2 regions of the Mesorhizobium sp. YL-MeA3-2017 genome follow, and region 2 is predicted to be linked to the other one. Evidence: riboswitches for the same ligand, from Rfam matches in the RefSeq annotation. Region 2 holds a riboswitch; the other holds the start of a gene.
The links. Region 2 has a riboswitch for cobalamin ahead of bluB (5,6-dimethylbenzimidazole synthase). Riboswitches for the same ligand answer to the same signal wherever they lie in the genome.

Region 1: it holds a riboswitch for cobalamin, as region 2 does, so the genes downstream of both, QFZ88_RS22825 (ABC transporter ATP-binding protein) here and bluB (5,6-dimethylbenzimidazole synthase) in region 2, are expected to answer to the same signal.

Annotation. Positions count from the first base shown of each region.
Region 1 covers NZ_JAUSVH010000001.1:4,857,030-4,860,583, forward strand. The annotation lists gene zigA (zinc metallochaperone GTPase ZigA) at 1-1,001, shown strand, start outside; cobalamin riboswitch at 1,154-1,360, shown strand; gene QFZ88_RS22825 (ABC transporter ATP-binding protein) at 1,544-2,332, shown strand; gene QFZ88_RS22830 (ABC transporter substrate-binding protein) at 2,353-3,300, shown strand; gene QFZ88_RS22835 (FecCD family ABC transporter permease) at 3,303-3,554, shown strand, end outside.
Region 2 covers NZ_JAUSVH010000001.1:4,614,850-4,618,403, reverse strand. The annotation lists gene QFZ88_RS21765 (exodeoxyribonuclease VII small subunit) at 1-136, opposite strand, end outside; gene QFZ88_RS21760 (histone deacetylase family protein) at 140-1,066, opposite strand; cobalamin riboswitch at 1,187-1,370, shown strand; gene bluB (5,6-dimethylbenzimidazole synthase) at 1,416-2,144, shown strand; gene QFZ88_RS21750 (TetR/AcrR family transcriptional regulator) at 2,148-2,759, opposite strand; gene QFZ88_RS21745 (MFS transporter) at 2,904-3,554, shown strand, end outside.

The DNA of each region.
Region 1 (3,554 bases), 240 kb from region 2:
CCAATGGTTGCATCTGCTGCACGCTGCGCGACGATCTGTTGAAGGAGGTGCGCCAGCTCGCCGAGCAGGGGCGGTTCGACTATCTGCTGATCGAATCCACTGGCGTTTCGGAGCCGCTGCCCGTCGCCTCCACCTTCGAATTCCGCGACGAGACGGGCGCCAGCCTGTCCGACGTCTGCCGCCTCGACACCATGGTCACCGTGGTCGACGCGGCAAACCTGTTGCGAGACTATTCCTCCGCCGACTTCCTGCGCGATCGCGGCGCTTCGCTCGGCGCATCCGACGAGCGCGCTCTGGTCGATCTGCTGGTCGAGCAGATCGAATTCGCCGATGTCGTCGTGCTCAACAAGGTCTCGGCCTGCGCCGCGCCCGATCGCGAACTGGCGCGCAAGATCGTCCGTGCGCTCAACCCCGAGGCCGAACTGATCGAGGCGGATTTCGGCCGCGTCCCGCTCGGCAAGGTGCTCGACACCGGCCGCTTCGATTTCGAACGCGCCGAACAGCACCCGCTCTGGTTCAAGGAGCTGAACGGCTTCAAGGACCACATGCCCGAGACCGAGGAATACGGCATCCGCTCCTTTGTCTATCGCGAGCGCCGCCCCTTCGATCCAATGAAGCTGAAGGCATTCGTCAGCCGGCCGTGGCCGGGCGTGGTGCGCGCCAAGGGTTTTTTCTGGCTGGCGACGCGGCCAAGCCATGTCGGCGAACTGAGCCAGGCCGGCGCGCTGGTCAAAACCGGCAGGCGCGGCCTGTGGTGGGCCGCAGTTCCCCGCAACCGCTGGCCCGACAGCAATGAATGGCGGGACGCCATGCTGCCCTATCTCGATCCAATGTGGGGCGACCGCCGCCAGGAACTGGTCTTCATCGGCTGCAATCCCATGAACGAGGTCCATATCCGGGCCGAGCTCGATGCCTGCCTCGTCGATTGTCCGGTCTTCGCGCCGGAGCTGTGGCGCGACATGTCCGATCCGTTCCCGAACTGGGAAGGGCAGGCGGCATGATCATCGCTTCGCTGCGCAAACTGTTCACCGCCCGGAGCCATATCGACTGCGACTGCCACCGCCCGCGCGTTCGTTATACGCCGCCCGGCGATCGGCCCGCCGCCGGCTCCGCGGGCGAGCATGAATGGCCATTGCCACGCGGCGGCCGCCCCAATAGGGTGCCCGACGATGGTTCCCCGAATCGAAAGGTCCGGGGTGAAAAGGGAACATGGTGAGGCTCTTCGGGCCGAGGCCATGGCTGCCCCCGCAACTGTAAGCGGTAGCAAAGTCCGAAATACGCCACTGGCCGACAGGCCGGGAAGGCAGGACCGAGCCGAGACCCGCGAGCCAGGAGACCTGCCATCGCAACGAGTTGACCGGACGGGGTGTGCCGGGAGGAAGCTTAGAGGGCGGCGTCTGCCGTCATCCCGGCCATCCTTCCGCGCCTGATCGAAAGAGAGATCGGTGGAAGGTATTGCTGCTCTTCGACGCAAACGCGTATGCCGCGCGGCGGCCGCGTCGGTCTCGCCACGCACCTCACGCGTCGCATCGGACGTTCTGCCATGAACGGGCCGGTTCTTCAGGCCCGCGGCCTTTGTTACCGGCCTGAAACCGGCGTCAGCCTCGTCGAGGAAGTCGGCATCGACCTGGCAGCCGGTGAAAGGCTCGCCATCATCGGCCCCAACGGCGCCGGCAAGACGACGCTTTTGCGCATGCTGTGCGGCATGCTGCGCCCGAGCCGGGGCACGGTCAGCCTCGAGGGCCAACGGCTCGACCGGCTGTCGATGGCCGAGCGGGCGCGCAGGATCGCCGTCGTCGGCCAGTCCGACCAGCCGGACCCACGCCTGTCCGTCCTCGACTATGTCGGGCTCGGTCGCATCCCGCATGCCAGCCTGCATGGCCAGGCGGACGAGCGCGACATCGTTGTCGATGCGCTTGGTCAGACCGGCCTGCTGCCGCTGCAAGCGCGCGCCATGGGCTCACTCTCCGGCGGCGAGCGCCAGCGCGCCCAGCTTGCCCGCGCCATCGCGCAGCGGCCGACCGTGCTGTTCCTCGACGAGCCGACCAATCACCTCGACCCCCGCGCGCGCGGCGAATTGCTCGAATTCGTTGCCAGGCTGGGCATCGCCGTCGTCACCGTCTTGCACGACCTGCCGCTGGTCGCGCCCTTTGCCACCCATGTCGCCGTCATGGACAAGGCGCGGTTGCGCGCGCTCGGCTCGCCGGTCGAGACGCTGACGCCCGCTCTGGTGCGCGAGGTCTTTTCGATCGACGTGTTGCGGTTCCCCCATCCGGAAGAACGGGACCGCGAACTGACGGTCTTCGACGTTCCGATCCGCCTTTCCCGCTGAACAATCCCAACGGAGTTCCCATGAAACGTCTTGCGCTTGGTCTTGCCCTCTCGCTGTTTGCATCGGCGGCTTTTGCCTTCCCGGTCACCGTCGACAATTGCGGCGTTCCGCTGACTTTCGACGCGCCGCCCAAGCGCGCGGTCATCAACGATCTCAACATGTCTGAAATGGCCTTCGCGCTGGGGCTGCAGCCCGAGATCGTCGGCCTGACCGGCATCACCGGCTGGTACAAGGTCGATGCCGCGTTCAAGGCCGCCCAGGGCGCGATCCCGGAACTCGCGCCGAAGTATCCGACGCTGGAAAACCTGCTCGCGGTCGAGCCCGATTTCTTCTTCGCCGGCTGGTATTACGGCATGAAGCCCGGCGGCGAGGTGACGCCTGATACGCTGGCCCCGCACGGCATCAAGACGCTGCTTCTCACCGAAAGCTGTATCCACGTCGACAAGAACCGCCCGGCGGCGTCGATGGACCTGTTGTTTGGCGACGTCGAGAAACTCGGCAAGATTTTCGGCAAGGAAGAGAAGGCGAACGCCCTGGTCGCCGGCTGGAAGGAAAGGCTTGGCACTATCACCGCCAAGGTCGGCAACCGCAGCGGCACGCGCGTCTTCCTCTACGATTCCGGCGAGGACAAGCCTTTCACCGCCGGCAAATTCGCCATTCCGACCGCGATGATCGAGGCCGCCGGCGGCACCAACATCATGGCTGACATGCAGACCAGCTGGGGCAACACCGACTGGGAGACGGTCGCCGCCAGGAACCCGGAATTCCTGGTCCTGCTCGACTACCAGGATGCGGCCGGCTACCGGAAGCTGATTGATTTTCTTAAAAGCCACCCGGCCATGAAGGAAACGGACGCGGTCAAGAACAACCGCTTCGTCGCCCTTCGTTATGCGGAGCTGACGCCCGGGCCGGCCAACATCGAAGCCATCGACAAGATCGCCAAGGCCATGCACCCGGAGGCTTTCTGAACGTGACGAGGTCCTACGGCGCGGCGATCGGTATTGGCGCGGCACTGATTGTCCTGCTGGCGCTGCTGTCGATCGCCTATGGCTCGACGGTCATTCCGTTGGGAGACGTGATCGCGGCACTTGCGCGCGCCGTCGGCCTCGACGCGGCCGCCGTTTCGGTGCCGGTCGAGAAGATCGTCGTCGACTTGAGATTGCCGAGGGCGATCCTCGCCATCTGCGTCGGCGCTGGCCTCGGCGTCGTCGGCGCGCTGTTG
Region 2 (3,554 bases):
CGCCGCGCTCGTAGATGCGGATCGACTGGTCGAGCGGCACGTCGCCGCGCTCCAGATCGTCGACGATCTTCTCCAGCGCATCCAGCGCCTGTTCGAAGCTCATCGCCTTGACGTCTTCATTCGCTTCCGCGGCCATCCCTTATCCTTTCATCAGGCGGCCGACATGCGCTGCGACCGAAAATGCCAATCCGTGCAGGTCGTAGCCGCCTTCGAGCAGGCTGACCAGCCTGTTTGCGCTGTGGCGGCGGGCGCTGTCCATCAGCTGCCCGGTCGCCCAGTCGAAATCGTCCTCGGTCAGGTTGATCTCGGCCAGCGGGTCGCGATGATGCGCGTCGAAGCCGGCCGAGATGATGACGAGATCCGGCGCGAAGGCGTCGATCGCCGGCAAGACACGGGTGCGGAACGCCTCCCGGAAGACATCGCTGCCGGTGGCTGGCGCCAGCGGCGCGTTGACGATGTTGCCGGCACCGGTCTCGTTCTTGGCGCCGGTGCCAGGGAAAAGCGGCATCTGATGCGTCGAACAGTAGAGCACCGAGGGATCGTCCCAGAAAATGTCCTGGGTGCCGTTGCCGTGGTGCACGTCCCAGTCGACGATGGCGACACGCTCGACGCCATGCTTTTCCTGCGCGTGACGCGCGGCAATCGCGGCAGTGTTGAACAGGCAGAAGCCCATGGCGGTGGTCTTTTCGGCATGGTGGCCGGGCGGCCGCGCCGCCACGAAGACATTGTCGGCATCGCCGGCGAAGACATCGTCCACCGCCGCATTGGCAGCGCCGATCGCGGTCAGCGCAGCCTGCCAGGTCTTCGGGCTGGCAGTGGTGTCGGTGTCGATCTGGGCAAGGCCGGTCGCGGGGATCGCCTTGCGCACGCGTTCGACGAAATCCCTCGGATGGCAATAGAGGATGGTCGCCTCGTCGCCCAATGGCGCCTCGCGCCGGTCGAGCGCGGCGAAAGCCTCGTCGTCGAGCACACGCTCGATGGCGCGCAGCCGGTCCGGCCGCTCCGGGTGGCCGGGCGGCGTGATGTGCTCCAGAAAGATCGGATGCGAATAAAGGCGGGTCGTCATCGCCCTATCTTATCAGCAATGGTCGTGATGGCCACGCGACAAGCGGCATGGCGCTGGGGAAAATGCCCGGCGCGTCATTTGGCGTCGGCTTCCCGGCTGTTCTTACGCCGGCAATGCGCTAAGATGACATCGCTGCCAGGTGCCCGCTGCGAGGCGGGAGAATCGGGAACACGGTGAAAATCCGTGGCGTGCCCAGCGCTGTATGGGGGACCGCTCGGCAAAGGCCACTGTTTTTCGGAACGGGAAGGCGCCGCAAGCGGGACGAACCCAAGCCAGAAGACCGGCCGGGCAGGAATGGTCATCCGCATGGACGGGCGGATGGTATGGTTCCGATCGCAAGGGAAACGCGATGCACGCCGTCCGCACTCCAGCCTCCCCCGACAATTCGTTCGAGGATTTCGAACGCGACGCCGTCTACCGCGCCATCTTCACGCGCCGCGACGTGCGCAGCCATTTCCGCCCAGACCCCATCGACGACGCCGTGCTGGCGCGGCTTCTGACGGCCGCGCATCACGCACCCTCGGTCGGCTTCATGCAGCCCTGGAACTTCGTCGTTGTCCGCGACATGGGCCGGCGCGAGGCGGTGCGCGACCTGTTCCTCGCGGCGCGCAACGAGGAACTGCCACACATCGCCGGGGAGCGGCAGGCGCTCTACCGCAAGCTCAAGCTGGAAGGCATCTGCGAAAGCGCGCTGAACCTCTGCATCACCTGCGACCGGCGCCGCAGCGAGGGCTCGCCGCTCGGCCGCTGGCACAATCCGCAGATGGATCTCTTCAGCACGGTCTGCGCCGTGCAGAATTTCTGGCTGGCGGCGCGGGCGGAAGGCATCGGCGTGGGCTGGGTCAGCATTCTCGATGCCGACGCGCTCAAGCGCCTGCTCGACATTCCCGAGCCGGTCGTGCCCATCGCCTATCTCTGCGTCGGCCATGTCCGCGAGTTCGCCGCGCGGCCGGACCTGGAGCACAGCGGCTGGGCCTCGCGGCTGCCGCTGGCCGACCTCATCATGAGCGAGACCTATGCCGGCGCCGGCGAGGAGGCGCTGAAGGCCGCCTGCGTTGCACCCGGCGCGGACCGGTAACCGTCAGGCAGCCTGATTGTCGCGCACGCGCAGCCCTTCCAGAAGCGCGCGAAAGGATTTGACCGCCTTCTTCGACGTCTCATGCGGATCGTCGGCGTTGGCGATCCACTGTGCGGCGTAAAGCGAGGCGCCGCTGACGATGCGCGCCATCGCCTCCGGGTCGATGTCGCCGACCACGCCCTCCTCCTTCAGCGCGGTGAGGTTGCCGGTTATCGAGGTGATACAGGCATTGGCATTGGGCCATTGCGACGGGTCGCCGAGGATTGCCGGACCGTCGCGCAGCACGATGCGCTGGATTTCCGGCTCCAGCGCCATTTCGATATAGCCGACATTCTCATCGACGAAGCGCTGCCAGCGGTCCGTCGCCCGGGCCGAGATGACGCACAGCCGCTCGTTCATCTCCGCGTCGAGCTCGGCGATGACGGCCTCCAGCAATCCCTTCTTGTCGCCGAAGTGATGATAGAGCGCGCCGCGGGTCAGCCCCGCCTCGGCGGTGAAGTCGTCCATCGAGGCGTTGGCGTAACCGACGGTGGCGAAGGCGCGCCGCGCCGCCGCGATCAGCTTGGCGCGCGTCTCGGCGATCATTTCGCTGCGAGGTTTGTGCGCGGTCCTCATCTGGTCGTTCCTTTTCACATACGTCGCGTATATTTTTTCACATACGCACCGCATATTAATTGACATACGCAACGTATGCAATTATCTCATTCGCATACGCCACGTATGTATGTGGCACCCCTTCGAAAATCCAGGAGTGCTCCGATGCACAATCCTTACAGCGAAATCTTCCGAACCCCGGGAACCAAGGGTTTTGCGGCCGCGGCCTTCATCGCCCGCCTGCCCATCGCCATGGCGCCCATCGGCATCGTCGCCATGCTGTCGCAGACGCGCGGCGAATATTGGCTGGCCGGCGGCGTTTCCGCCACCTTCGCCTTCACCAACGCCTTCCTGGCGCCGCAGATATCGCGGCTGGTCGACCGCATGGGCCAGACCGCCGTCGCGGTGCCGACGACGATCGTCTCGATCATCGCCTTCGCAGCACTTCTCGTCGCCACCAACCAGGACTGGCCGGCCTGGACGCTGTTCGTCTCGGCCTTCCTGGCCGCCGCCATGCCCAGCGTGCCGGCCATGGTGCGGGCGCGCTGGACCGAAATCTTCCGCGACCGGCCTGAGCTCAACACCGCCTTCGCCTTCGAATCGGCGGCGGATGAGCTCGTCTACATTGCCGGCGCCTCGCTGTCGGTCGGCCTCTCCGTCGCCCTGTTCCCGGAAGCCGGCATGCTGGCCAGCACATTGTTCCTCGCCTTCGGCATGACGGCCTTCATCCTGCAGCGCGCCAGCGAGCCGAAGGTTAGGCCGCTCGAACATGGCAGCGGCGGCTCGGCCATCGCGCTCTGGCCGGTGCGCATCGTC